DNA from 3 places in the Pelotomaculum schinkii genome. Region 3 is predicted to be linked to each of the others. Evidence: riboswitches for the same ligand, from Rfam matches in the RefSeq annotation. Region 3 holds a riboswitch; each other region holds the start of a gene.

Region 1 (10,287 bases), 510 kb from region 3:
TCTTTTTTGTATGGATCAACCGTGGGATTTCCGATCGGGTTGCCTGCTGTGTGATCAGCGCCCATGGGCGAGGTGGCATAGGTAACGCCTATTCCCTTTAGCCCTCTTGGATCATAACCCGCCATTGTTTGACTTTTGGCTACCGGAATCCGTTTAACCCCAAGGTAATTGCCGGCGTATTCCGCACCATTGCCGAGGATTTTTCCAAATTCCGTATCATCCATCATTTCTTGTATTAATTGAATGGCTCCCTTGTCATCACCAAACTGTATTTTTCCAGCCTCCATACATACACCAAGCATACCGCCTGTTTCTATGGTATCTACGCCCAAGTCATCACAAAGCCTGTCAATCGTAGCAATTGCATCCAGGGAATCAATCCCTAAATTGGAGCCATTCAGGGCGATTGTTTCGTATTCAAGGCTGCCTGTCACGTAGTCGCCGTTTTCATCGTTAATTAAATTTGAACATGAGATTATGCAACCAGGCATACATTTGTGGCCATTTTTTCCCCCTCTGCTTTTTTGGATCTCTGCCAGTTTTTCTCCACAGATATTTTCCGCCTTATCCCATCTTCCGTCGCTGAAATTAAGCGTCGGCATCGCACCCAGACCGTTAAGCATATTCACCAGCCCCGCAGTGCCTATTGCAGGAAACAGTTGTCCTCCTACAGGATCTGCCTTAACGGCTTTAACATAAGTCCGGGTAGCGGCTGCAAATTTTTTCTTATCGGTGTATTCTACCTGAGCAGGGCCCGCTGCATCGAGCACTATAGCTTTGATTCCCTTTGAGCCCATAACTGCTCCAAGGCCCCCACGTGCTGCTGACCGGCAGGGACGGCCTTCCATATCGGTAACCTGTACAGAAGCCATCCGGTACCCTCTTTCGCCCGCCGTACCGATCAAAATCATCCCAATTTTTTCACCGAAATCATTGCGCAATTGTGCGCTCAAAGCGTAGGTGTTCATCCCGACATATTGATCCGCCGGTAAAAGCTCTGCCTTATCTTTATCGATCTTCAAAATGGACCACTCATTGTTTAGAGGTTGATTCTCTATAATAATCGCCTTAATCCCCAATCTAGCCAACATCAGGCCGGCTGTACCCCCGGAGTTAGCTTCTTTGATCCCGCCGGTTAACGGGCTTTTCCCGCCCACCGACAACCTGCCGCTGCAGGGAAACGTTGTTCCATTTAACAGGCCGCCACATACAATAAATTTATTTTCGGGCCCTAATGCATTGCATTTTGGATTGACCTCATCATTTAATATTTTAGCGATTAAGCCACGACCGCCATACATTGCATATTCTTCATTAACAACTTCGGTTAAAATTGATTTTGTATCTGTCTTTACCCGTAAAAATTTTGACATAGCATTACACTCCTAATCGAAATAATTAAAAGGTAAATTTTGTTGATCGAGGCATTGGTTGCAAGAATAAAGAATTTGAATATTCAAATAATTATATTATCAACACCCTTCACAACCGCACTTCCTTCTTAAAACATTGAACTTTGGTGCTCCACTAAAAAAGAACAACGTACGCTATCCAGTTTGCCTATAGCAGTATAAAAGGGTACAACCGAGTAGAGGTGCAGGATGAGAGCATACCATCTAGCTGTCAGAATGTCCACAACCTGCACCACACGGTACTCATTGCTGCTATTAACTTGAATAAGAAATTCTTATGCAGTCACCCGGATTACCGCTAAAATACCGCCCTGGGAGTACCAGGCTTAATAAGCTTTTTCAAGTATTGCGAGAACATCTGCTGCAGTTACTTTTCTTGGATTAAATTGTGTTGGGGGTTCATAGGTCATAGCATCGTTAACAATATCCTGGAATACTGATTTCTGCACCCCTGCTTCCTTCAAAGTGGGGATCTTGAGTGTCTTATTCAGATCGAAAATTGCATCTACAACCTTTTTACAGGCTTCCTCTCTGGACAACCCTTGTAAATTAAGTCCCATAGCAACACCGACATCAATAGTTCTTTCAGGACACACCGGGGCATTGTACTCCATGACATAAGGCAGAACAGCAGCGTTGGCCGCACCATGACCCAACCCGCAACGGGCGCTTAAAGGATGGGCAATTGAGTGTGTTAATGCCACCATTGCGTTATCAAACGCTACACCAGCCATTAGACTTCCCATTAACATATCGGATCTTGCTTCGAGGTTTTCACCATCATAAGTTGCTTTAACAAGGCTGTTAGAAATCAGCTCGATTGCCTTTATAGCAAAAATATCTGAAATAGGAGTGGCTAATTTACAGGTATAGGCCTCAATAGCATGTGTTAAGGCATCCATACCAGTTGAAGCAGTCACGGGAGCGGGCAAAGGTATGAGCAGCTCCGGATCAGCAATAGCAGCTTCGCAGGGAACATGTCGCCCGCCAACTGCATATTTTCTTGAATTCTTTGGTGAAGTGATAATTGTCATGCTTGTTACTTCGCTGCCGGTCCCCGATGTAGTCGGAATGGCAATTAATGGCGGCGTGGGGTTCTTGACGGTACCCATGCCGAAGTACTGATAGAGTGGCGCCGGGTTTGTCAATAAAACCTTGACCCCTTTTGCCGTGTCAATTGTACTGCCCCCGCCAACAGCAAGGACTAGATCAACATTAGCGTCCCGGCCAATTTTAGCTGCCTCTTCCATCATTTCTTCCGGAGGATTCGGGACAATTTCGTTAAATTCTAAAACATCGAGGCCATCATCTTTTAGAATTTTCGCAATACCCTTGGGCATTTCCCCGAGCGCCTTGTCGTAAATAAAGAAAACTTTCTTTGCTCCGTATTCGAGCGCGATTTTCCCAACGTTTTTTGAGACTCCCGGACCAAAATGGATAACCGGTGGAAGATTAAACATACGTTGTTGCATTAACATAAACATAGCCCCCATTCATTATTTTTTGACAATATTTTTTTACTGGATAACCTTGCCTTGTCACCTCCACCAGCATATAAAAGCAAGATACATGCCAACAGTAATTCCATATTCAATAGCCTAATATAATAACAAGTTTTCAAAATTTTAACAAAGGGAAGCTCGACTTTTTAAAAATGAACGGTTTCTTTTTTGTCTTGCCAATCTTATGTGTTAAACTTCTTTACTAATTTTAATGCATCATTAATTTTTTACTACCTTGGCTGACATCTCCCTAGAAAAATATGATTTTCTGAAATCAGCCGATGAAAGAATTGGTGATAGATGAAATTAAATTTATCGGAAAAATAAAATAAAAGTCAGTTTATTACCATAAAAAGGATGATATGGTCAATCTACAAAGGATGATACAATCAGATTTTACTATTATTACCATGACAAGATTATAATTTTTAGCTCATATCGACCATTGCAAGTATAAAAAATCTTTGCAATTTCGAGTATATAAAATTAATTTGCTATCTTCCTATAAATTTATGTGTGATATTTATAAGCTTTTTTTTATTCAATTTGTTAAAAGAAAAAAACACTTACCTTCTTCCGTTAGAATAGTAAGTGCTTAACTATTACAAATAATACTTATAAAAGAAAAAAGATTTAAAATTGGTAACAGTATCTAATCCAGAAAACATCCGTTAATTTGTATGTCTATCTTGCATAGTGCAAAAGAGACCTGGATGATTAACCAGAGTAATCCTTTAGATCTTTTTCTATTCTTATTCTAATCTAAATTTTAAAACCGTGTTTTTGAGTTTTTCATTGCTATTAATTTTATTACACAAAGTTGGTCTACTAATACCTAAGCGATTGGCAGCTCTGCTGAGATTACCATTTTCCTCGTTTAATACTGTTTCAATGATTATTTCCTCACCTAGCTTCATTAAGTTGTTGCTTTTCTTATCTTTAATTGATCTTAATTTGTCCTTTAAATCTTTATAGCTATAGGCTTTAACTATTTTTTCCGGCAATTGGTTTAGAGACAATTTCTGTCCATCATCCAACAAAATAATTGATCTTTCAATTACATTTCTTAGTTCACGGATATTACCTCGCCAGTGATAGCATGATAATGCTGTAAAGAAGTCATCTTCCACTTGAAGTTTTTTTAAGCCATATTCTTTAGAATAAATATCAATAAAGTATTTTGCTAATACAGGTATATCATCTTTTCTTTCACGCAAAGATGGTAGATTTAGTGTGATTGTACCAATTCTATAATACAAATCCTCACGAAAATTTCCTTTATCAGCCTCTTTTAGCAAATCATTTTTTGTTGCTGAGATAACCCTAATATCGATGGGTATATCTTTTATTCCACCAACCCTACAGATTTTACTTGTTGAAAGAGCCCGTAATAATTTTATTTGGGTATTTAAAGGCATACTTTCAATTTCATCCAGAAACAGGGTGCCTCCGAAAGCTATTTCTATTTTACCCGGTTTCCCATTTGCTGAAGCTCCTGTGAATGCGCCCGGTTCATAACCAAACAATTCACTCTCGGCTAAATCGTGAGGTATAGCTCCACAATTTATTGCAACAAAGGGTTTACCCTTTCTTGGACTGGCATTATGAATAGCCTGAGCAAATAATTCTTTACCCGTTCCACTCTCCCCAAATATTAAAACTGAACCATGGGATTTAGCAACTTTTTGCGCTATCATTTTCATTTCGTCGAATTTTTCATTGCTACCAACAATATCATCAAATGTATAACTAGCCCTATTGCCTGGTAAATTTTGATCTATATTTTCCAGTAATATTACTTTATCTTCATACTTTTTATTAAATATTTTTCTAGTAGACATCAAAAATGATTTTCTTTTGCCTTTAATATCTAAAATAATTTCTTTTTTTTCTACACAATCATTATTGTCATATTGTAGCAGCGTGGAAACATATTTTAAAAGTTCCGGTACGATATCTTGTTCGTTAATGTTCAACATATCAATTATTTTATCATTATAACGGTTAATTGAGTTTTTATCATTAATATAAACAGCACCTTGAGGTAAATACTCAAAGGTTTTACTTATAGCTAAGTCATAGATACCCAATTTATCCAGGGTATCCATGGTAAAAGATACATTGTCAAGTATTCTTGCTAAAAATGTTACCAAGACTAAAGTATCTATTTTGTTTTGTTTATAACTGTAACTGGCAATATTTAAAGCGCCGATTACCTTTCCACTGCTGTTATGGACAGGAGCTGCCGAACAATAAGTATCATGAAGATATTTATTGAAATGTTCAGGTCCTAGCACCTGCACAGATTTATTTTCACGTAAAGCTATACTAATTGCAGTAGTTCCAATATCCATCTCAGATGAGCTGGCTGGAACGGGAAACATATCCCGAAGTTCTAACCCTTGATGCAAATAACTTGAAGCAAGCACTTGGACATTCCTGGCTTGGTTATCGAAAAGTTGTATATTCAAACCTTTTTTTCTGGCCATTCTTTGTAAGGCCAAAACAATATTGCCAAATCTATCGATCATGCCCTTACTATCTGATATTTGTTTTTTTATCTCTTCTGGAGATAAAATTTTTCTGTTGTTTAGGTTAGGATTAACCCCATATTCCACACTTCTCTGCCAGGATTCATAAATTAGCTTGGGAACTATATCTTTATTTATTGGTTTGCCATGAATAAACTTTTCCCATTCATATTCTATTTTGTAGAGCTTGGGCAATGTTAGATCATCAATAACCATATCTGTCTTTTTCATTAATTCATTAAAACAATTATGCAGACTTATAGAACTTTCAGCTTCCATACTTTCACATCCTTGTAAAATATGTCAATATACTGGAAGGTTAGTTCACGGATTAGTCCAAAAATACATGTAAGGAGTTTCTGCGTCATCCTTATATTGTAATAATTAAAAGATTATACCTTGGCAACGTCTATATTACCTATTCTTGTAAGAAATTCTATTATTTATTTTCTGTTTCTCCTTCTACCTTATATAAGTATACTCTATTGTGTAATAATTGCAAAAAGTATTAATACAAAGAGCTTCCCGAATATTAGTTCCAATCCCTTAAAAAGAAATCTTTGCTTCCCAAAGCTGCTCTGGAGATTGCCATTGGGGAGCAGGTCGTTGACTTGGAAAGCTGATAATATTCGAAGATGTATAAATTTTTCTTACAGTGTAAAAAAGATTTATACCTCGGTTAGATAACTCAAAAATAAAAAGTAGCCTTTTTATAAGTAAAAAACCAGGATGTAATTTTCGAAGAATTAATTTAGTCAAAAAAATAGGCTCTATCCTGGATTGAAGATATTCATTTTTCATAAAAAGCTTTTACTGGCATGCAACTTGCTCTTTATAGAGCCGGGCGAGGAGGTGATAGTGAAACATTCCCCATCTATTTCTTATAGGCCGGGTTATAATTTTGGCGTTTGACATTGGCGATGCAGTGGGTCTGATTCTAATTTTATAGCTCCGATCTTGGCGGGCTAATGCTATGCTACGACTGCCAGGACGTCAGGTGTGCGGGGAAACCGGCATGCCCTCCAGTGTGGAAAGGAGTACAGAATTATCTATGGTGATAAGCATGAAGGGTGGAAAACAATGGCAACAAAGAAGATGATGCTGTATATTAACGGCTCCGAACGTATGTTGGTTTGCGATCCCGAGACAGATACTCTTGCCGACGTTATAAGACGTCTTGGCCTTACCGGTACGAAGGTGGGCTGCCGCGTTGGACAGTGCGGCATCTGTTCCGTCATACTGGATGGCGCAGTTGTTCGCTCCTGCGTTAAAAAAATGAAAAACATTAAAGACGGCAGCAAGATTACAACCATTGAAGGGATAGGCGCCCCGACAAATCTGCATCCTCTGCAGTTGGCATGGATCATACATGGTGGAGTGCAGTGCGGGTTCTGCTCGCCCGGATTTATTGTTTCTGCAAAAGCGTTGCTTGATACCAATCTCAATCCCACAAGGCAGGAAGTTCGCGAATGGTTCCGGAAGAACCACAATGCTTGCCGTTGCACCGGCTATAAGCCGCTGGTCGATGCGGTCATGGCGGCCGCCAAGGTGATGCGCGGTGAAATGACCATGGAGGACCTTAATTACAAAATACCGGCAGACGGGAGAATATACGGTACGGGATATCCCAGACCGGCTGCCCTGGCTAAAGTAACCGGAACCTGCGATTACGGCGACGATATCGGCATGAAAATGCCTGACGCCCTGCACCTGGCTGTAGTCCTTCCCGGGGTTTCCCATGCCAGGCTGCTTTCTATAGATACTTCGGAAGCGGAAAAGATGCCGGGCGTTGAGAAGGTTATTACCCATAAAGATGTGAAGGGGAACAACCGTATTATGTGGCCCTGTGGCCATATACTCGCCAAAGCGGACGGTTTTGATCGCCCGATCCTGGCTGAGGATATGATCTATCACCGTGGTGATGTTATTGCTGTAGTGGCCGCCAGGACCAGAGCTGAAGCGCGCGCAGCAGCAAAAAAGGTTAAGTTTGAACTGGAGCAGCTGCCTGAATACTTAAATATTCTGGAAACAATGGCTGCTGACGCGCCGCAGGTAAACAAAGAATACCCCAATATTTATATTGAAGCTCCTTTAATTAAGGGACAGGATACCAGGAAGATCATTGAAAAAACCCCTTATGTTGTTGAAGGCAGCTTCTATTCCCAACGCCAGCCACATCTGGTTCTCGAACCGGATACCGACCAGGCGTATGTTGATGCTGACGGGGTTCTTACCATCCATTGCAAGAGTCTTTTCCTGCACATTAATATATTTACATTAGCTCCTGGTGTTGGTCATCCCGCCGAAAAAATCAGGATTATTGAAAACCCGACCGGCGCAAGTTTCGGATATTCGCTATCCCCTTATATGCCGGGCATAGTATCGGTTGCTACCCTGGCAACCGGAAAGCCGGTTACTATTACCTTGAGTTATGAAGAACATCAGCATATTACAGGGAAACGCGCTCCTTCTTTCTCAAACGCGAGGCTGGCATGCGACGAGAAAGGGAAGATTACGGCCTTGGAATATGAAATTGCTTATGATGAAGGGGCCTATACCGAATCTGCAGACGTGATCGCCCAGAAAGGACTTCGTTTCGTGGGCGCTCCGTATAAAATCCCCAATGCGATTGGTCTTTGCAAAACTGTTATATCCAACAATGCGGTTTCTACAGCTTATAAAGGTTTTGGTTCGCCGCAGTGCTACACCTGCTCGGAACAGCTCATGGATATGATGGCGGAGAAAATCGGAATGGATCCGTTGGAGTTCCGGTATATCAATGTCTATCGTGAAGGCGACGAGAGCATAAACGGCAACAAGTTCTCCGTTTACCCGATGCCCCAAATACTGGACAGGCTGCGTCCATATTATAAAGAAGCTCTGGAAAGAGCAAAGAGAGAGTCTACGCCTGAGAGAAAACGCGGCGTTGGTATCGCCTGCGGCGAATACAATGTAACCAGCGCGCCAAACGACCATACGGAAATTATTCTTGGGTTAAATCCGGATGGTACTGTGACGCATTATAACAATTGGCAGGATCAGGGACAAGGCGCGGATGCCGGCGCAGTTGTTCATACCTATGAAGCCCTGAGGCCGCTTGGATTGCGTCCGGATCAGATTAAGCTGTGCATGAATGATACGGCTTTGGCTCCTATGCACGGTCCCTCTGCGGGAAGCCGTTCCCATTATATGATCGGAAATGCTACCATCCACGCCGCTGAGCAGCTGATGAACGCTATGCGTAAACCCGACGGAACTTATCGTACTTACGATGAAATGGTTGCCGAAGGGATTCCCACAAAATACACAGGCGTATTTGACACCACCGGGATGACGTCCGACCTTGATCCGAACACTGGACAGGGGAGCCCGACTGCTGAATATACTTTCGGCACATTCCTGGCGGAGGTAGAGGTAGAGGTCGCCACGGGGAAAACCAAAGTGCTGAGGATGAAGTGCATTGCTGACGTAGGTGTCATCGGAAACATAGTAAATGTTGACGGTCAGGCGCTCGGAGGTATGATGCAGGGTATCGGAATGGCGCTGTCCGAAGACTATGACGATTTTAAAAAGCATACCAACCTTGCCGGCAGCGGCTTTACGTTTATCGATGCGACGCCGGACAATCTGACGACTGAATACATTGAAACCCCAAGACCCAGCGGACCTCACGGCTCATCCGGCTGTGCGGAACTATTCCAATCGTCGCCTCATGTTGCGGTAATCAATGCAATCAATAACGCTTGCGGTGTTCGAATTTACGAATTGCCTGCCAGGCCTGAAAAAGTGAAAGCGGCGCTTGAGGCTAAAGCCAGAGGTGAAGAAATCAAGCCCAGGAAGTACTATATGGGTGGCGACCTGCATGAAAAGATTGACTATATCAAAGCCAATCCTTTTACACCCAAAAATTAATTTCAAGACATTATTACCCTGAAACTAGTGGCGCCTAATAGATGAGTCGTGTCGCATCCGGACTGCTGCCAAAAAAAGGCCGCAGTCCGGATGACGGTTATGCAAATAGTTCATTTCAGGTAAAGCGTGTGAGGATAATGCGATGGAATTAAAGGATTTTAAAAATTGGGGGAGCCTCTGCACCCGGGATGAGCCTGTATTTTGCACAAATCAGTGCCCGCTTGGCGTCGACGTAAAAGGGATGGGGGCGAAGCTCAATGCCGGCGATTTTACAGGGGCCTATAAAAACTATAGCAGTCAGGTGCTTTTTCCGGGTATTGTCAGCAAAATATGCGACGAGCCGTGTAAAAGCGCCTGCCTGAGAAAAAATATTGATGAATCCATCTCGGTGAGGATGCTAGAAAAAGCGTGCTGTGATTTTACCGCCACCAAAGACATTCCCTCTTTTTATATGCCGCCCAAAAACAAACGCATTGCCGTAGTCGGCGGAGGTTTGGGCGGCCTAAGCTGCGCCGTAAAACTTGTCCGCAAAGGCTATGATGTGCACCTGTACGAAGAAAAGGACAGGCTGGGGGGAAGCCTTTGGGAACCGGGCAGCCATATAGCCCCGGAGGTCCTTGAAGAAGAGTTTGGCCGCATTACCCGTAACGATGATATCAAACTGCATTTAAATACAAAAGTAGGCTCTCTTGATGCGCTTGCGTTTGATGCTTTGTATATTGCTACAGGAAGAAGAGGGGAAACATTCGGGCTTGCGGGGGGATTTGACCCAATATCTCTTGCTACCGCTCAAAACGGCGTGTTTATGAGCGGAAAGACGGCAGGAAGAGAGGAAAGTTCGGTCCTCATTCCTATACGAGAGGGGATTAGGGTAGCCCAGTCAATTGAGTCCTTTTTAAAGGCAGGGAGGATGGGCGGTGAGGCGGGCAA
Region 2 (9,630 bases), on a different contig from region 3:
ACCGTATTGATCTTTGCCAAATTCACCGATGGTCTTCTGGGTATCGGGGTCGACCATGAAATCAACAAATGCTTTTGCTCCATCCTTGTTGACAGTACTGAATTTTTCCGGGTTAACCTGCATCACATGGTAGATGTTCAGGAGCGACGCATCCCCTTCCGACAGGATTTCAAGGTTGATATTTTTCTTTTGGGCCAGGTATGTCGCCCGGTCGGTCAGAGTGTAGGCCTGCTTTTCATTGGCGATGTTTAAGGTCTGCCCCATCCCGGCGCCGCTCTGCTGGTACCAGTTGCCCTCCGGAGTGATTTTGACTTCCGCCCAGATTGCTTTTTCTTTACTGTGGGTGCCTGAATTGTCTCCTCTCGAAACGAAAACAGCCTTATTCTCCGCTATTTTTTTAAAGGCGTCGCCTGCTTTAGTCCCTTTGATACCGGCAGGGTCCCCAGCGGGGCCGATGATGATGAAGTCGTTATGCATCACGAGCTGGTAGTTTACAACTGCGCCACTGTCCACAATCTTTTTCTCGGCCGCGGGAGAGTGCACCAGGAGGACGTCGGCCTCTCCCTTTTCACCCATGGTGATAGCGGCGCCGCTGCCTACAGAGACAGTTTTAACGTTATATCCGGTCTTCTGTTCAAAAATCGGGATCAGCGCGTCTAAGAGCCCGCTGTCCTGGGTGCTGGTGGTGGTGGCGAGGATCACATCTTTCACTTGCGGTTTGCCGCACCCTGCGAAAACGACCAAAAGCATTGTTACCATGAGGATCATAAGGGGCGCTAAAAAGTTCTTTTTACTCAAAGTTAGTCCTCCTCCAAATATTTTACTTGAAATAACGTACTGAGTTGTCTTTATAAATGTAGGTGCGAATTCATTCGCACAAATGCAACATTGACTGCCATAAGTGCGGCGCTGGCGCGCCGTGTGCGATTGAAATCGCACCTCGCTGAGCTTTTATTCTCGCTGATACCAAAAAACGAAACTGCGAACTACATTTTCATATTAGTGTTTAATTTATTTATTGACCCAATAGGAATGCAGTATATACCTACGCCATACGACCTATGACTTACGACCTACTTGGGCAGGTTTTTCCCCTCGGTGGAATTGGGGAAAAACAATGGCTCACCGTATTTATCCTTGCCGAAATCCCTGATGATCGTCTGTCCCTCGATTGATGTGCAAAAATCAATAAACTGCTGGGCCAACTCGTCTTTAACTTCCGGGAACTTCTGGGCGTTGACGGGGATCAGGGAAATGTAGTTAAGCAGGGCCTCGTCTTTTTCCACCAGCACTTTCAATTTGACCTGGTCTTTCACGGTCAGGTATGTAGCCCGATCGATAATAGTATAAGCGTTCTGCTCATCGGTATACTTTAAGGTCTTGACGTTGCCTTCCGAACCTTTTTCATATACGTGGTACCAGTCGCCCGCCGGCTTCAGCCCGGCAGCCTTCCACTGGGCCTTTTCCGCAACATCCGTACCGGAGTTGTCCCCGCGACTAATAAAAAGGGATTTTGTATCCATAATTTTCTTCAGCGCCTCAGCCGGTGTTTTTAGTCCCTTGATTTGAGCCGGATCCGATTCCGGCCCGACAATTACAAAATCGTTGTACATCAGGTCAATGCGCTTGGTCCCGTATCCGTCGGCAACAAACTTTTCCTCCAGATCCTTGGCATGCACCATTACGACATCAAAATTGCCGCTTTTCGCCATTTCCAGGGCAGCGCCCGTACCGGCGCCCACATGTCTGACCCGTATCCCGGTCTTTTTCTCAAAACTCTCTTCCAGCGCCGCCACAATCCCGGCGTCAATCGGACCAATGGTGGAGGCCAGCAGGATTTGGCCGGCGACAGCCGGCGCTGGCGGCGCAGTCGCTTGCTGTTTAGCGCAGCCGGATAGTACAAACAAGAGAACCGTAAGAATAACAATAGCCAGGGAAACCATTTTAACTTTGTCCTGCAACGTAATTCCCTCCATAATTTGTTTGCCAATCGTCACTACAACCGGATTTACCACCTCCAAAAATAAAAATGCCGGACAGCTTGCGAAAAATAAAGCCGGCCCGGCGTCAGCGCCATTGCAGTCTCCTTTTCGCATTGGAAGGCACGACGGTTTCCCGTCACACCCTAACGGCCGGCAGTCATAGCTATAATGCCTTAGGCAAATCCGGCTCGGAGATTTTAAGTTTTAAAGTACTATATTTTAAACTATGTTTTAGGCTTTTTATGTTTTCTTGGCATTAACAGCCTTTTCCACATAATTTCTACTAAAAACCCCAAAGTCCTGCTAAATTTTTAAAATAGCTGCAAGCAATAAAATAATAGTACTCTTCAAATAATTATAGGTTATATTGAAAATAAAGGTGAAATATACCCCACGACTTGATAAAACATTGCAATAATTGACATTAAAATGCTACACATCAAATAAATGATATACGTTAAAACATTAAACATAAAATAAATACACTAAACATGAAATTCAGTTATCAGTAGAAACCCTGATCCAAGCCTATTTTGATAGCTGAGCAAGCTCATTTGAACCTTCCTTTTTACTGTGACAACTGCTTCAGGAACATCGTCCGATACAAAAGCGCCAAGATGGCCTTTATACCGCGGACACCATATACACTTTCAAGATTGAAGCGGGTTCATTTTCTATTCTTTTTTCACTTCCATTCTGTGACTGTAAACTGTGACTACTTGAATTGCCCCGTCTTTTTCAATATAGCGTACCCAATAGGTAACATTTCCAATTCGCTGATTGGCTAAGAAACTTGAATCTTCGGGATTAAAAAACCGTTCGCCGGATTCCTGCGCATGTTTTATGACTTTTTCAATGTCTTCCAGAAGAATATACCGTTCGTCCATAATGCGCCATACTTCGCTAGGAATGATTAAATCCTCCATTTTGGTTAATTCCGCCTCCGACTCTTCATTCCATAATTCTCTTAGCAATTTCTTTTTAAGCTGCGCTCTGTTTGCATGTCTTTGTGAAAGATTCGGCATTTTTTTATGCGCTATCTCATCCAAATTCTCCCCAAAAATCAGGTCCAGAATATGATAGGTGCTTTTACCGCCCTCCACAAACAAATCCTTGCATATAGCGCAGTAAACCAAAAAATCTTCATTACTTTCGTTTATTCGGTCTATCACAAAGTCATTTGTCTGTTCACGGTTCGCAAAATAGACAAGTCCGCCGTATCCGCAGCATTTTGTTTTTTCTTTTGCATATTTCAGTTCCTTTATTTCATAACCAAGCTTTACCGCGATATTTCTCAGACTTTCGTGAATATTTTTATTATGCCTTGTAGAGCAGGCATCATGGACATTCAAAATATGGTTCTTCCCATTTTGGGCGGTTTCCGGAAGTCCATAACGTTCAAAGATTTCCCACAAAGATATAAAAGGTATCTCCGGAAGATATTTTTCAAAGATGCCGCAGCAGCTTGAGCACGCCAGAATAAAAGTAGGTTTGCCCATTTCAGCCCATGCGTCTCTTAATCTTTCAATACTATTCTTCATCAAATCCTGTCTACCCGCCCAGTCGGCGGGGGCGCCGCAGCAGCCAAGCATTATTCCAACGCCTTCTTTTATCCTGGATAAAAGGTACTTATAAGCTTTTTCGACATACTCCGGATAGGACGCTGAAAGCTGGCATCCGGGATAAAACAGATAGTCTGCCTGTTCTGTACCTGATTCATCCCCTTTAAAAAGAGATTGCGCGTATTTTGGCGATGGAGACTTAACCAGGAAAAAGTGGCTGCTGTTGCTGAACTCCATATCCTGCAGCGCAAAATCATGTGCAGAAGGAGGCATTTTGCCCTTTTCTACCATACTTTCCCTGGTCTCCTGTATTATATCCTTCATGTTGATGCCCACATGACATTGTTCACCGCACAAACCGCACATTGTACAAGAATTTATCATCTTATTTGCGTACCGTGTACCCAGGATTACATTTTCGTTATGATTAATTTGCCTTGTATAATTTTTCGGACCAATATTGAACTTCTTCATATGACTGCACGAATCAATGCATTTTGTGCACCTGCATTTAAAGCATCGTCCGGCTTCATTTACAGCCTCATCTTCGCTGTATACGTCAGTGGTCCTTACAACCGGCGCTGCAGGTTCAATATCATCCACTTCATATTTAAGAGGTGTTTCAAATGCCCCCTCCCTTTCCCTTGCAGCCGTCATGGAAAGTCTCTTAACGTATCTTTCTACGGAAGCTGCAGCTCTTCTGCCTGAACTTACCGATAAAATAGTAGAGCCATTTTTATATAACAGTCTTCCCCCCGCAAATAGGGATGAATACTGTACTTGAAAAGTCTCAGGATTAATTTGCAGATTCTCATTCCATTCGCCCGTGCCAAGGAAAACCGCATTGTTCTCGTTAATAATCTCTTTTAATTCTTTTTGGCTGATACGTCTGTTAAAAATTACCTCAATATCTAACTTGCTGAATATTTGAAGCTCTTCTTCTATAATAGCCTTTTCAAGGTTTGCACCTTCGTAATCCCATAATCTACCGCCTAGTTTATCCGACTTTTCATAAATTGTGACCTTAAAACCTTTTCTGTCAAGTTCCAATGCGGCCGAAATCCCGCTTAAACCTCCTCCAATCACAGCAACCTTGCCAGCATTCTTAGGAATGGGCAGTGCTTTTTTAGGGGGTGTGTACCCATGCTTTACTGCTGCCTTCTCAAGCTCCGATATCCTTATCGCTCCACCGGCAGCCTCTCTCACACATGCACTTTCACAAGGATGGTCGCAAATCATGCCAAGCACTCTTGTAAAAGGCATTCGTTTCTCCAATATTTTATAAGCTTTATTAAAATTGCCTTTTCCCATCTCCGCCACAAATGCTGCCACATCCATGTGAATAGGGCACCATGCCGTACAAGCTGCAGGTTCATCATAAATACACCTGTCACCCGTTTTCAGCAGCTTTTCATTGTCCATTGAGAATACCTCCATTATAATAAACGGATAAATCAATAACATCAAAACCCAAATTTTATTGGTTTACCCGTTTACAATTCGCTACGCTCCATACTTCTCAGGTGAAGCTTTTTATGAAATCTAGAAATTGCAAGGCTTTGAAGCGAACTTTCCTGGATTATTAAAATATGGAATTGGAGTTTTTCCATATACTCCAATTCCATATTTATTAGTTTAGTTTACTAACATGTAATATATCAACTAACTTTAAAGGTTTTTCAAGCCCTCCAGAACCTTTTCCGGATATGCCGGCAGCTTAGTTATACGTACTCCGGTGGCATTGTAAATTGCATTGACAATCGCTGCATGCGGAGCTGAGAGAGGCATTTCTCCAGCGCCTGCCGCACCATAATAGCTAAGTGGTCTTGGAGTCTCCTGGTGAATAAGAACTATATTGTCAGGAACATCCTTAATTTCCGGGATCCCACAGCCTATAAGGGTCGTATGCTTTTTCAAATCTTCAAAGTCTTCGCTAAGCGCAAGACCTATTCCCTGTGCCAGACCACCATAAAGCTGACCTTCAAGTACCAATTTATTAATTATCGTACCGCAGTCCGATACCATCGTTAGTTTATCAACTTTAGTTTTGCCTGTTGTAGTATCAACCTCAACTTCTGCTAAAAGTACACCATACATGTAGATTGGGAATGGATTTCCTTGCCCTGTAGCTACATCACATGCAGTACATGGTGCAGTCCATTTTCCAGCATATTTTACCGGCAGTTTTTTATTAATCATTTCATTGTATGTTCTGAAAGTACCATCCGGTTTTCTCAGAGCATCCAAGAGATTTCTACATGCAACTGTTGTAGCATTACCTGTAAAAACGTTTGAACGGCTTCCACCTGCAGCTCCGCTGTCCGGTGTATATCTCATATCATTCATAACCAGTTTTATTTGTTCAAGCTTTATTCCCAATGGCCTTAATGTTTCATATGCAAAGCTCAGTGTTCCCATATCTGCGCCCTGGCCATGGTCTTCCCATGAATTTCCTACTGTAACTCCCTCTGGTGTTATCTCTGCCCATGCTTCCGAGGAATCTGCACCGTCAAGTCCGCAGCCATACTCAAGCAGTGATACGCCTACGCCATATTTGATATCTCCACTTCGTGCATTCTTGGCTGCAGCATTTTTCTTAGCCTCCTGGTAAAGAGGTCTTATTTTATCAATTGCCTGTGGGAAAGCAATTACATCAGGTTTACAACCAGTTGGTGTGGTATCGCCTTCTCTATATACATTTATATATCTTAACTCTAATGGATCCATTCCAATTTTTTCTGCCAGTTCATCCATCAATACTTCTGATGAGAACAAGCTTTGCGGTGAACCATAACCTCTGAAAGCCGAGCCCCATGCATGGTTTGTAGCAACTGTTCTACCTTCGCCTCTGATATTTGGGATATTGTAACCGGCGCCAATGAACTGGTGGCCTCTCATTGTAAGAAGATCACCAAATTCCATGTATGGACCATGGTCTACCGTCCAGTCTGATTCCATAGCAACAAGTTTTCCATCCTTATTAGCTCCCAGCTTGAGATTGATAAAGAATGGTGATCTTTTTCCTGTATAAGTTATCTGCTGGAACATGTTGAATTCGAGGTATACAGGTCTCTTTGTAACAAGTGCAGCAACACCAAGCAGACCTTCCATTGTCGGACTGAATTTATATCCAAAAGTTCCTCCTGCATTATTCTGTACAATAAATAATTTTTCTAAAGGAATTCCAATACCTTCTGCAACCATCAAAGCATGACAATGGATAGCTACACTCTTTGAATGAACCATTAAATTTCCTTTTTCATCAAGGTATGCAAACCCCACATCCGGCTCAAGAGGAAGGTGCGGCTGTCTTCCAACATAAAAATCATCCTCAACCACATGTGGCAGGCTTTTCATTAAAGGTGCGGTGTCGTTACCTTTAGCTATCTGGGTTTCGAAATATACATTTGGAGTACCGGGATGTATTTCAATTGCATCTGCAGCCATAGCTGCAGGCGCGCTCAGATATGCCGGCAGTTCTTCCAATTCAACCTTAACTTTTGCTGCTGCCCGTTCTGCCTGGTAAGGAGTATCTGCAAGGACCATAGCAACGGCGTCCCCAAACTGGAATACCTTCTTATCATTAAGAATTGGTCTTTCTTTACCGTCCCCTTTGTTCTGTGGAAACGCCAGACCATTGATTCTGTTTGTTCCAGGAACGTCCTTATAGGTTAAAACCTTGAATACTCCCGGCATTTTCTCAGCTTCTGAAGTATCTATGGAAAGAATATTTGCATGAGACACTGTCGCTTGTACAAGCTTGATATGCAGAGTATTTTTAGGAAGTTCTTTTATTTCCAAATCTGCTCCAAAATCCCAGGTTCCTGTAACTTTTGCAGCAGCGGATGGACGGATTACTTTTGACCCAAGTATACTGTCGCCGTCCTTCAGTTTAAACCACAAATTTTCTTTTTGAATTTCACCTCTCATTAGCCTGGCAGCATCCATAACTGCATCCACTAATGGTTTGTATCCTGTACATCTGCAGAGGTTTCTGTTTTTCTGGAACCAATCTCTTACATCTTCTCTAGTAGGATTTGGGTTTTGATCCAACAAAGCTTTAGCAGAAACAATAAATCCTGGAGTACAGAAACCGCACTGTGCTGATCCGTGAACCATCCAAGCAAGCTGAAGCGGGTGCAGGTTATCTTTTGTGCCTACGCCTTCGATTGTAATAATCTGAGCATTATCCGGTATTCTTTCCATTGTATAGAGACAAGACCTCACAGGCATACCGTCCCATATAACCGTACATGCACCGCATTCTCCTTCCCCACCACAGCCAACCTTGGTTCCTGTGAGCAAGAGTTGATTTCTTAATACACTTGCGAGGGATTCTTCATGATCCACCGTGAGATGTTTTTTAACTCCATTTATTAATAAGGTTTTTTTAATCATGTGATTTTCTCCTTTTTTATTCTTTACTATTTAGAAACTACCTACCTGAACCTAATCTATACTTGTACTGCAGCATTGTCCGTAGCTGCATCTTAATACTCTTATAATATCTTTCCTATTCAGCCATTTATTAATTTTACGCCTCTTCAAACAGATCTATAAATTTTGATGCAATTGCCCTTTTCTTGTTTATATTGGAGATGGTACCATCTACATACTCTATTGCTCTTGTAGGACAGTATTTTGCGCATGCGGGATTACAGTCGCACAGATTGCACTTCATTATTTTCTTTTGACTGAAGCTGTAGTGAATATTTCCCATAGGGCAAGCGCTAATACACATTTTGCATCCAATACACTTATTCGGATCTACTACAACCGCGTCGTTTTCATCTCTCGAAATAGCCCTATTGGGACACACCTTCATACACGCAGCATCTTCACACTGCATACACATTACAGGTACTGAAGCTCTCACTTCTTCAAAAGTAATCACATTTACAGCAGAATTTGAGCAAACCGCCTCACAGGTTTTGCAGTTATTACATTTCTTGGGAGAAATCAGTAAAATTTTGCTCATGATACCCTGGTTACCGCACTTGCGATACCAGTTGCACCTCCTTAAATTCAATTAGTTAATTTTGTTGTTGGCCTTTAGAACTGCTTTCAACGACTTGACCTTACATGATAAGCAGACAGTATCCTCTCGCCGGCTATAACGGCGTTGTCGTTGAGCTTTTTGTCTTCCTCGTAAAATCGCCCCACCCGCCTCGAACGTGGCGGTTTAAGATATGGTATATGCCGACCCAATCGATCTGGTTCTTTTCAATCAACGAACTAATGCCGCGTGTCATAACGACTTGCCCAAGATTAAACATTACTTCACCTCCTTGTATGATATGACCAACGGTACAATTTCCAGTTGGTCATATTAATTTTTCATAATAGTAATTGACCTTTGGGTTATCCCCTGGGACAATCACGGTAGAACCGATGGCGGGGCAGTTCATTACCTCCTGCACTTTAAGTGCTTTTAAAGACGGCTCCCCGGGCCTGGTGGCAACCGCTTACGCGCGGGTTGCACGCCCCAAGAGGTTCTCCCTTCAGCAAGGAGCATTACACCAATCTCTTTGGGTGAGTGCTCATCGGCAAGGTTGCTGTTACACCAGGTTCCCAGGGATACCCCAAAATTTTGGTTTCTTTAAGTTCATCTGAAAGGAGGTGTTGATACATGGGCCGTACTCTTTTTGTCGGCATTGATATAGGGGCCGACACCAATGTAGTTAGAATCCTTGATGACACCGGCAAAGATGTCTGCGGATTCTCTGTCTCCAACGACCTCCCTGGAACGGAAAGATTTGTTGAAAAAGTGGTTGATGCAGCTGATAACTTACCCGCCGAAAAGGTCAAGATTGGCATGGAGGCCACCAACCTTTACTGGTGGCATCTGTCCCAGGCCCTTCATGATGACCCTCAGTTAACAGCTCTGGAAACTGAAATCGCTGTGATTAATCCTAAGGTCATTGATGGGTTTAAGAGTATCTACACAGATATGCCCAAGACAGATGCCCTAGACGCCAGGGTTATTGCTGATTGCTTGCGGTTTGGACGAGTCCGTCCAACACCACCTCCCGACATGAGGTATGCACCTTTGCAACGGCTAACCCGGTTTCGCTATCACATGGTGA
Region 3 (10,287 bases):
TACAAAATATTTTTTATGCAAAAATTTTTAATATTTCCTTTTTTATAAGTTGCATCAAACGGGGGAGTGTGTTTTGAAGGGTTGGTGACAGCTCGGTTTGGTAACCGATAACCTCAGGCTGGATACCAAAAATTATCGTAGGGGGAAGCTTATTCATTTTAGTCGCTAATAATAATACTTCGCTAAGATTAATATCGTGCAGGGAGATGAGCTGGCCTGTGGATTCAATAAGCAGCTCATCTCCGGGAACACGAAAAATAGCTCCTGGCACTGCCCCGGCTTCAACGCAATCAACTATGATAGCGTAATCTGCTTCTTCCAGCCAGTACAGCAGGTCAATCCCGGCGGTGCCACCATCGACCAGTTCGACATTACGAGGCAAAAGCTCCTTTTTCATCTCCCGGATGAGATGTATGCCAATGCCCTCATCACCCAGAAGCAGGTTGCCAACGCCGATAACAAATACTTTTTTGCTGTTCTCTTGATCCATTTTCAGCAGATCCTCGCAGGTGCGTTTATAGGGGCCGCTATGGCGGCGCCACGTATCATGAAAATACCAGCCGATGCAGGTGCGATTTCAATTTATTATATGATCTTCGAATTGCTCAGTATTTGGCCCAACTGTTTGATAAAATTGGTATGCAGCAGTTTATCAGTGTCACCCAGGGCTTCCTCAAGGTCTTCATCAAAGTCAATTGAACCTAGAAAGGGGACCTTTAAGCCGGCCAGAGCCTCTCCGGCGGGGGAATCCTTTTTTATTTTCATGTTCTCCAGGACTCCGATGACCGGGATGCGGAGTTCCCTCAATACCGATAATTCCTTTTTCATTACTTCCCGGGCTACCCGTGACGGTGTTGTGACCAGGAGAAACTCAACCCTCTCCATCAGGCGGATTACATCCAGGGTTGGGTCACCGGTGCCGGGAGGCATATCAACAATTAAAAAGTCCAGTGACTCCCAACGGGTTATGGCCAGTATTTCAATGATGGCATTGGAGATTTCTCCGCCGCGCAGCGGAGAAGGTTGACCACCGCTGAAGAACGTGATTGACATGAAACGAATACCGTTGACCAGCGGTGGTATGATGCCCATGTCTTCCTCTGGGGAAACCCCTTCAATCCCCAGGATTACGTGAGAAGAGGGACCGCAAAAATCCAAATCCAAAAGACCCACCCGGTAATTCTGACTAGCCAGATATAGCGCCAGGGCTGCCGCGGTTTGGCTTTTGCCGATGCCGCCCTTGCCGCCAGAGACAGCAATGATCCTGTTGATGTTTCCCAACCTTTTATTAATAATATTTAGTCTTGGATCCATTATTTCTCCCCTTCTATTGAATCGATCCACACGCCGCGCCCCTGCAGTATTTCAAAATCCGGACTGCCGCACTGGGTGCACCTCATATAAGTATGGGCAACTTCGGGCACAAAATGGATAGCTTCTTTTTCGTCCTCTGCCAGTTCTTTGGGAGTATCACGGTAGTTCCAAATATTGCCGCAGACCTTGCACTTGAGGATGCACCTGTCTATCTCCAGGTAAATATTTTCCAGGTCCACAGGAGGTTTGTACAATTCAACCATATTTTCCAGGGCGAATTTAAAAATATCAAGTTCAATCGACTGTAATTCACCGATTTTTACCGTAACCTTAAAAACCTTGCTTAGTTTTTCTTTTTCGGATTCTTTCATGACGGTAACGATTATGGATTCCGCCAGCGCCCATTCGTGCATAATATCCATCTCCGGTATTTGTATTTTATATCGCGTACATTCTTTGTTTATTATAAAACAAGTAAGCATGCTTGGACAAACAAGAAAAAATGGGGGGATGTGATCCCCCCGCCAAAAAAGACACTTTTGCTTGGCATTTAAGCATGGAAGCTTGGTCCGTAGCTGGTGTGCGTGCTGTGAGTATGCTCTTCCTTGGGCAGGATAGAGAAGTTCTCTACGATAAACAGGTAGGCCAGGGCCAGCGCGCTCCACATGCCGATGGTAATCAGGAATTCCCAGATGCTCGGGAAGTAGCTGCCGCCCACGCTCTTGGCCATCCCGGTGAAGACCACATTCATGCGGTTAAACACAACACCAACTACCACCAGGAGAGAAGCCGTTACAACCCCCCACAGCTTGGTACGGATGGAGGGGATGGCATACATGAAAATCGGCAGCAGGACAAAGACAATCATCTCGATTAAGAACATGTTGCTTTCGTAAGAACCGTTGAAGGCCATCCCGAACACACCACGGTAGTTGAGATCGATCATCTTGACTATAAAGTAGATGATCATCATCCACATGGTCAGCTTGGTCATGCTTTGAAATACCGGCAACTCTGGCTGACGTCCATAGGCTCTCGACGCCAGGGTGCCTTCAACGGTGACCATGGCCGGCCCCAGGAAGAAAGCGGACCAGACGAAGAAGAACGGGATCAGCATGGACCACCACAGTGGGTAGAGCTTATCAATAGCAACGATGTAGAGCGAACCCAGGGAGGATTGGTGCAGGCTGGGCAGGACGATGCCAAGGATCAGCAGCGGCGTCATCATGTAGCCCAGGATCTTTTTCAAAGCGGGGAACTTCACCTTCTCAAAGAAGATATCACCAAACTCCAGGACCTGGATAGTCGTATATAGTGAAATACACCAGAATACTTCGAACAATACCGAGTGGAAACCCCAGTAAAAGAAAGGCCTCCAGAAGTTAAACCATCTCCCGATATCCAGGAAGAGGCTGACCAGGGAGATAATGTAGCCAAGCAAGGAAGTCAACAGCGCTGCGCGGGCGATGGGGAGGTATTTATCCCGGTGCAGGACGTGGACGACCAGCGCCGTACTGAAGCCGCCGCCGGCCAAGGCGATGCCGCACAGGAGGTCAAAGCCAATCCACAGGCCCCAGGGCCACTGGTCACTCAGGTTGGTTACAGCCCCTAGGCCGAAGATGAAACGGTACAGGCAAGCTGCAGCCGCGCCAAGGACTAATATGATCAACAGTATTCTGAACCAGGTAATTCTAAAGCTCCAATTTCTTCCGTACATATATTCTCACCTCCAGTTAACTGAAATTTACTCCTTGGGATCAACAGGACCGTACATTTCCTCCTCATTGTGCACCTCAGCGCGCCTCTTGGTGTAAGCGCGCATAGCGGTCAAGAGGGCGCCCCACCCGACGAAGATGTAGGGGGTCCACTTGAGCACATCCCAGGTCAAGGAGGGGATTGATTTTTCCGTAACAGGACGGTTGAATACTTCTGTCTTAAAGCCCAGCTGAGCGAAGGGGACGTCTGAAATATACAGCCAGGACGTGCCGCCGTACTCTTTTTCTCCGTAGACATGCTTGACGTAGTTGGGATTGTTGTTAATCCTCTGCCAGGCCTCGGCCAGCAGTTCTTCCCTGTCCCCGAATTTCAAAGCGCCGGTGGGGCAGGCCTGGGTACAGGCGGTTTTAAGGCCTTGCTGAGTGCGTTCATAGCAAAAAGTACATTTTTCAACGTAGGGGAATGCTTTTTCCCACTGAAACGTCGGTACGCCAAAGGGGCAGGCGATCATGCAGTAACGGCAGCCCACGCAGTAGTCCTGGTCAACCACGGTTGGCTTGTAAATAACCGCCCCTTCCTTGGTTTTAACGAACGAGTGGGTGAAGCAGGCCGACTCGCAGGCGGGCTCTTTGCAGTGCATGCACTGTCTTTTGACAAAGCGCCAGACCACCTCGCCGCCGTTTTCACTGATGCAGTTGTTTACTACCGTATATGTGTCGGAATTTAATTGCCCCGCATCCAGGTCATTTGAAAACTCCGTCTTTCTGGATGGTAAATCGTTCCATACTTTGCAGGCGACCATGCAGCTCTTGCAGTCAATGCATCTGGTAACGTCTACCAAAACACCTTTCGACATCTTAACACCTCCGGTTTCTGCTTGGAGTTAAAGCGTGAGCAGAATTTTATGAACCTACGCTTTTCTGATATTAACCAGGAAAGCCTTGGATTCGGGAATCATGGTGTTGGGATCACCGACTGCGGGAGAGAGCTCGTTGGCAGATGCGCCCGGTACCCTTCCCTGGTAACCCCAGTGCCATGGCAGACTGACTATTTCCAATTCCTTGCCGGCCACTTGCAGCGGCTTAACCACAGGCATGACATTGGCCCTGCATTTGATTTCGCCTCGCGCGGAGCTTACCAGCACCCAGTCGCCGGGTTTGACGCCCAACTTATTGGCCAGGCTTAAAGAAATCTGGGCGAACATTTCCGGCTGTATTTCAGCCAGGGTGGGGCAGTTTCTAGTGACGGCGCCGCTCTGATAGTGTTCGACCAGACGTGGTGTGGTGCCGATGTAGGGGAAATCTGGGCTGGCTGTTTCCGCCAGCCTGGCAAAGTCACCCTTGTACCTGGTTGCCAGAGGGTTGCTTTGGTATTTGCCCATGGCATTTTTAACCGGGCTTTCAACCGGCTCGTAGTGCTCAGGCAACGGCCCGTCTTTCATACCCGTTGGAGCAAACAGGCGCCCTTGTCCTTCGGTGGTCATGATAAAGGAATTGACGGCCGACTTGTCCGGAGTAATAAAGGCCCCGGTTGCGGCATCCTTAAACCCGAAGTCAGGCACGTCGTTGTTGACCCATTGTGTTCCATCCCAGGAAACCAGCATTCTTTTCGGATCCCAAGGTCTGCCGGACGGGTCGGCAGAGTTGCGGTTATATACGATACGTCTGTTGACAGGCCAGGCAAACGTCCATTTGGGGAAGAGCCCCAGGCCGCTTTTGTCTTCACGGTCGCGCCGCTGTGAAGCAGGTACTTTGGCCACCGGATCGACAAACATGTAGCCGGCGTAAATCCATATACCGCAAGCCGTAGTGCCGTCATCTTTTAATTTGGCGAAAGAATCCAGAATGGTTCCATCCCCCACTACATAACCGTTCATCTCATTGGCTATTTTGATGATATCCGGCTCGTCGTGGCCGGGCATGTCGTAGTCCCAGACCAGGTTGTTAATCGGGTCGGTGAATTTGCCGCCGGATTGGTACTCCTTACGGATGGCCTTAAACATATTATAGGCAATCCACAGGTCGCTCTTGGCCTGCCCGGGCGGTTCCACGGCCTTCCAGCGCCACTGGATCCAGCGCGAGCTGTTGGCGACAGTGCCCTCTTTTTCGTAAGAGAAAGCGGTCGGCAGGAGGAAAACCTCTGTTTTGATATCGGCCGGGTTGACGCCGGGACGCTTCCAGAAGGCGGCGGTTTCTGTTTCAAACAGGTCGACAGCCACCATCCAGTCCAGGTTTTCCAGCGCGCTGCGCGCGGCAAGGGCGTTGGGGCCGCCGACCGCCGGGTTTTGTCCCCAGGCAAAATAGCCTTTGACTGTACCGGCTGCCATAGCCTCGTAAATGGCCATATGGGAGTGGTCTTTACCGTCGTGTTTGGGAATGTAGTCAAAGCAGAAGTCGTTTTCTTTGTTTGCCTTATCCCCATACCATGCTTTGAGCATGCTGATTAAAAACTTTGGTTTGTTCGACCAGTAACCTGTCTTGGGCGTTTCCTTCTCGATGTATTCCTGCAAATTAGCATGGGCGGTCGCGCTCGGTGAACCCAGGTAACCGGTGAGCAGGTGATAGAGGATCCCCTGATCCGTGGAACCCTGCACGTTTGACTCACCCCGCTGGGCGTTGACGCCGCCGCCGGCGATGCCGATGTTGCCGAGCAGCAGCTGCAGCATGGCGGTTGCCCGGACGTTCTGGCTGCCGTAGGTGTGCTGGGTAATACCCATGGCGTAAATCAGGTTGCCGGCCTTATCGGGCTTGCCGGTGGAGCAATAGAGATCACAGACTTTCTTATATACATCTTCCGGAGTACCGGTGATGCTGCATACGGTTTTGATATCATAGCGGGCGACCTGATTCTTCAGAATTTGGAATACACAGAAAGGATTCTGCAAGGAGGGGTCTTTTCTAATGGTATCCCCGTCTTTTTGGTACTGCCAGCTTGTAGTGTCATAGGAGAATTTGCCGTCTTTCTCCGTTAAACCGCTAAACGCTCCTTCGTTAAGGGCATATTCAGGGCTCACAAGATATGAGGCGTTGGTATAATTGGCGACATAGTCATGGAAGTATAAGTTGTTTTCAAGAGCGTAATTCATAATACCGTAAAGAAATGCGATATCGGTGCCAGGGCGTAGAGGAGCGTAAATATTTGCTTTGGTTGCCGTTTTGGTAAACCTGGGATCAACGACAATAACCTTGGCGCCTCTTTCGGCCATGGCCCTGCCCATGTGGCGCATAACCTGCGGGTGGTTCTCCGCCGGGTTGGCGCCGATAATCAGGAAAACGTCCGTGTTTTTGTAATCCGTAAAGCTGTTGGTCATAACACCCCTGCCAAATGTTTGGCCAAGACCGGCCACTGTGGAGGAGTGTCAGAGGCGGGCGTGGTGGTCGATGTTGATGACCCCTAATGACCGCATCATCTTTTGAAAGAGGTAATTCTCTTCGTTATCGCAGGAGGCGCTGCCGATATGGGCGATGGCCTGGGTACGGTTAACGGTGACACCATTCGCGTCCTTTTCTTCAAAGGCGGCGTCACGGGTATTTTTGACCCGTTTGGCTATTTCACTAAGAGCCCATTCCCAATCCTTCTTCTCCCACTTGGTCCCGCCGGGGGCGCGGTATAGAACGTCCATAATCCGCCGGTCATTAACTGTACGCTTGCGGCTCTTCGGGTCGATAATAGTGTTGGCGTCGCCAAGCGCGATGCCTTTGCAGCACATGGTGCCTTCATTATTCGGGTTGTCCGGATCTCCTTCTATGTTCAAAACCCTGCCTTCTTCATTCGAATAAACAATAAGGCCGCAGCCAACCCCGCAAAAAGCGCAAACTGAAGGGGTTTCTTTGGCCTTGGCCAGTTTAAATTCACCCAAAGCGAAGGTAGGCAGCTTGTCTTCCGCCGTGCTGGCTAAGGCCGGCACGGCTGTTACGCCATTAAGCAAGGCCGACCCGGCGGTACCAATTCCAAGTATCTTCAGAAAATCGCGACGGCTAATCTTTTGCTTCACAAACCTGACCTCCTTATCCAAAAAAGTGCGCGTAAATAGCTAAATGACGCTACTCCTTTCCAAATGGGAGGCATACAGGTTTCCCTTATATACCCTAACGACCTGGAAATCATAGCTTATTAAGCCTTAGATTGCCAGGTTCGGAGTAAATTTGGTGCCCCTCTCTCCAGAAAATTTATTATCTATAGAATATTCTTAAAATTAGAAGCCTCCTTTCACCATTAATATCCACAGCCTTGTTTATTTAACTGTGACTGCCGGTTCCGCCATTTCGGCCAGTCGCTCACGTTCCTTCCTGCGAGCAATCCTGCGTTCGACGATGCGTACAACCAGCACGCTTACTTCAAAAAGTAAATACATGGGGCCGCTGACGATGAGGCAGGTAATCAAGTCCGGGGTAGGAGTGATTATCGCTGCCAGGGCTACGACCCCCAGTATCGCATAACGGCGGTTCCGGGCAAAAAAGGCATATGTTACCAGTTCCAGTTTGGCCAGGAAAAAACTTACCAATGGAAACTCGAATACGATTCCAAAAGGCAGAAGAAAGGAAATAATAAAAGAAATATACTTGTCGATTGTCAGAAGTGGAGTCAGAGTGGGGCCGGCAAACTGGAGCAGAAACGCTACCCCTATTCGGAAGACACCGAAAAAACCGAAGGCGACTCCCGCCACAAAGCTGATAAAGGAGACCAAAACGAAAAGTGTAAAATATAACTTTTCTTTCTTCTTTAAAGCAGGAACGACAAAACTCCAGATTTGCCACAAAATTATTGGCAGGGCTGCCAGAAAACCTGCGAAAAAAGATATCTTGATTTTAGCAAATATAGCCCCCGTGACCGCGGTGAAAAATACGCCCTGGCCAAGTGTAGTGAGCGGTTCCATCAGAAACGCTAAAATTTTGTCGCTGAAAAAATATGCTGCCACAGCAAGTACGGTTGTTGAAATAATGGAAACAATTAAAACCCGACGCAGTTCTTCCAAATGCGAAATAATGGTCATTTCGTCGGTTTTTTTAGCCATCGTTTATTCCCTCACTAATATGACGGGCGGTTTTGGGATGGGGGGTTTTTAACTTTTTGCTGCCTTAATCAGCTGTTGTTCTTCTTTTTTGTCACCACTGGCTACTGTTTCCACATCGTTCATTATTTCGTTGGAGGAACGGCGAAATTCTTTAATCGTTTTACCAACCGCCTTACCAAGGTCGGGTAATTTGCCGGGTCCAAAGATAATTAAAGCCAGCGCCAAAACAAGGATCAACTCGGGAGCTCCTATGTGCGGCATATAAAATTACACCCCTTTCAAATATTTACAATTTTAATTACGCCATTTCAGACAGATCTCCTGCTGGAATTATATTATTTTTCAATAATTTCAGCTGGTCGATTGACATAACCTTCCTGCATGGCCAGCAGGTCCAGATGGACTGTATTGATATCTTCCCAGAATAAATCCAAACTGCTGCTATCTAGCATGGACTCGTTGACAGTTTTAATATAGCCGTGGCAGTTGTCGCAATAATAAACGCGGTATTGCTCCATGCCATCCACCGTGAAGAACCGCGATTCGTGGTTCAAACAATATGGGCAGCCCAGACGTTGGAACCGCCACCTTGCCTCGCACAGACCGCAATAGAGATATCTCTTCTTGTCCTCCTTTTCCAGCAAGGCCAGGGTGGGCCTGGCGCCGCATACCGGGCAAGTTCCTTTATACCACTGCTCCGGGTCATAAAAAGCAGAAACCTGCCGGGCGTATAGCTTCATAAAGGGCCTGACCGCATGGCTTAAGATAAAACCAAAGGTCTCGGGTGATACCTTTTTTTTGAAATAATCCAACAGGTTTGCACCAGGTGTGAAAGCTTGTCTGACAAAAGTTTCTCTGGCCGCGGCATCCTCCGGTAAAGCACTGAAAATTTCGCTAATATCACCCTCCAAGTCCGGTTTGTGTTTTACAGTGATGACGGAAACCTCTTTCAAGATATCAAAAAATATATCCGTATTTACCTGCGGCGGGCAGATCTTGATGAAAGGCGCATCATGTTCTCTGAGCGACTTCAATAAACCATCCTGTGGTCTAACAAGCTTAACGGCATCTTCAGGTAGAGCAATCTGCGTAAACTCCTTGTTGAAATCGATAAGCACTTGCTGAACCGTATAATCCGCCATTTTTCAACGCTCACTTTCTACAAAGATTCTATAATACGCAGGAGATATAATCAGGGGGGTGAGCTGGATACTTCAAACTGCTGTATATATTCAACAAAATTGTTATATTTCCTCCATGTTTATAGGAAAAAAGTAGAATTTCTTTTTTTTTCAACCCGGGTTTATCTGATATAATGATTCTATATCCTTACCACGGAGGGTCAACATGAAAATATTTGGATTTTACATATTATTAACCTTGCTCACCCGCAACCCCTTGTTAGCTCTTGTTGTCATGCTGCTGATTCTTTTCCTTGTAGAAAGGCGTTTTATTGGCTTATTACCTGATTTTACCGCCTCCTGGAGGAGGTCCAACAGAGTGCGGGAACTACAGAGAGAAGTAAGGGTCAATCCCGCCAACGCTGAAGCCTACCTGGAGCTCGGCGAATCCTTCCTGCAGAAGGGGCAATATGAGCAGGCTTTATCATATTTAAATAGAGCGGCTGACAAGATGGAGGACCACCCCTTATTTCATTTTTACCGTGGGGCCTCGTATTATCAACTTGGCCGGATCGAGGAGGGCAGGGCTGAGATTGAAAAAGCGGTTGTCATCAACCCAAAGATAAGTTTCGGTGAACCATACCTGTATCTGGCAAGAATTTACCTCCAACAAAGTCAGGACGGTGCAAAGATTGATAATCTTTACCAACAGTTGCTGCAATACGGATCACCCAAAATCCACTACTTGGCGGGCAGTTTGTTTTTAAATTACAACGACAAGGAGAAAGCCCGCCGTTTGTTCAGAGAGACGATAGAAAATTATCAGGCCTGCAGAGGTTCTTTGCGCCGTCTGTATAGAAGGTGGGCGCTACTGTCAAAAGTAGGCCTTTTCTACAGCAAGTGAACCTCCCTGGTACTGGACTATTTTGCAAAGTTCCTCTGCTGAGCATTGCTCTGCTAATAAATGCGGGTGCGAATTCATTCGTACATGGCCCATAAAAAAGCAGAATTAATAAGGTGAGCAGAAATCCCTTAAACTGCTTCACTGCGCAAGTGCGATTGAAACCGCACCCACAAAAAGACTTGGACAAAGCAGGATTCATATTATTATCTCTTCTGCAA

Evidence for each region. Region 3 has a riboswitch for molybdenum cofactor ahead of fdnG (formate dehydrogenase-N subunit alpha). Riboswitches for the same ligand answer to the same signal wherever they lie in the genome.
Region 1: another riboswitch for molybdenum cofactor. It lies ahead of Psch_RS13535 (molybdopterin-dependent aldehyde oxidoreductase); the one in region 3 lies ahead of fdnG (formate dehydrogenase-N subunit alpha).
Region 2: another riboswitch for molybdenum cofactor. It lies ahead of Psch_RS08105 (ABC transporter substrate-binding protein); the one in region 3 lies ahead of fdnG (formate dehydrogenase-N subunit alpha).

The regions. Positions count from the first base shown of each region.
Region 1 covers NZ_QFGA01000002.1:524,003-534,289, reverse strand. The annotation lists gene Psch_RS13550 (aldehyde ferredoxin oxidoreductase family protein) at 1-1,373, opposite strand, end outside; gene Psch_RS13545 (iron-containing alcohol dehydrogenase) at 1,739-2,890, opposite strand; gene Psch_RS13540 (sigma-54 interaction domain-containing protein) at 3,667-5,724, opposite strand; molybdenum cofactor riboswitch at 6,383-6,499, shown strand; gene Psch_RS13535 (molybdopterin-dependent aldehyde oxidoreductase) at 6,526-9,357, shown strand; gene Psch_RS13530 (pyridine nucleotide-disulfide oxidoreductase/dicluster-binding protein) at 9,500-10,287, shown strand, end outside.
Region 2 covers NZ_QFGA01000001.1:1,740,396-1,750,025, forward strand. The annotation lists gene Psch_RS08100 (ABC transporter substrate-binding protein) at 1-768, opposite strand, end outside; gene Psch_RS08105 (ABC transporter substrate-binding protein) at 1,074-1,961, opposite strand; molybdenum cofactor riboswitch at 2,068-2,188, opposite strand; gene Psch_RS08110 (pyridine nucleotide-disulfide oxidoreductase/dicluster-binding protein) at 2,657-4,966, opposite strand; gene Psch_RS08115 (molybdopterin-dependent aldehyde oxidoreductase) at 5,213-7,942, opposite strand; gene Psch_RS08120 (4Fe-4S dicluster domain-containing protein) at 8,079-8,522, opposite strand; gene Psch_RS08125 (IS110 family RNA-guided transposase) at 9,174-9,630, shown strand, end outside.
Region 3 covers NZ_QFGA01000002.1:12,881-23,167, reverse strand. The annotation lists gene Psch_RS11105 (HyaD/HybD family hydrogenase maturation endopeptidase) at 14-490, opposite strand; gene Psch_RS11100 (P-loop NTPase) at 586-1,314, opposite strand; gene hypA (hydrogenase nickel incorporation protein HypA) at 1,314-1,727, opposite strand; gene nrfD (NrfD/PsrC family molybdoenzyme membrane anchor subunit) at 1,865-3,031, opposite strand; gene Psch_RS11085 (4Fe-4S dicluster domain-containing protein) at 3,059-3,886, opposite strand; gene fdnG (formate dehydrogenase-N subunit alpha) at 3,941-7,024, opposite strand; molybdenum cofactor riboswitch at 7,061-7,182, opposite strand; gene tatC (twin-arginine translocase subunit TatC) at 7,265-8,044, opposite strand; gene tatA (twin-arginine translocase TatA/TatE family subunit) at 8,093-8,305, opposite strand; gene Psch_RS11065 (formate dehydrogenase accessory protein FdhE) at 8,380-9,186, opposite strand; gene Psch_RS11060 (tetratricopeptide repeat protein) at 9,392-10,069, shown strand.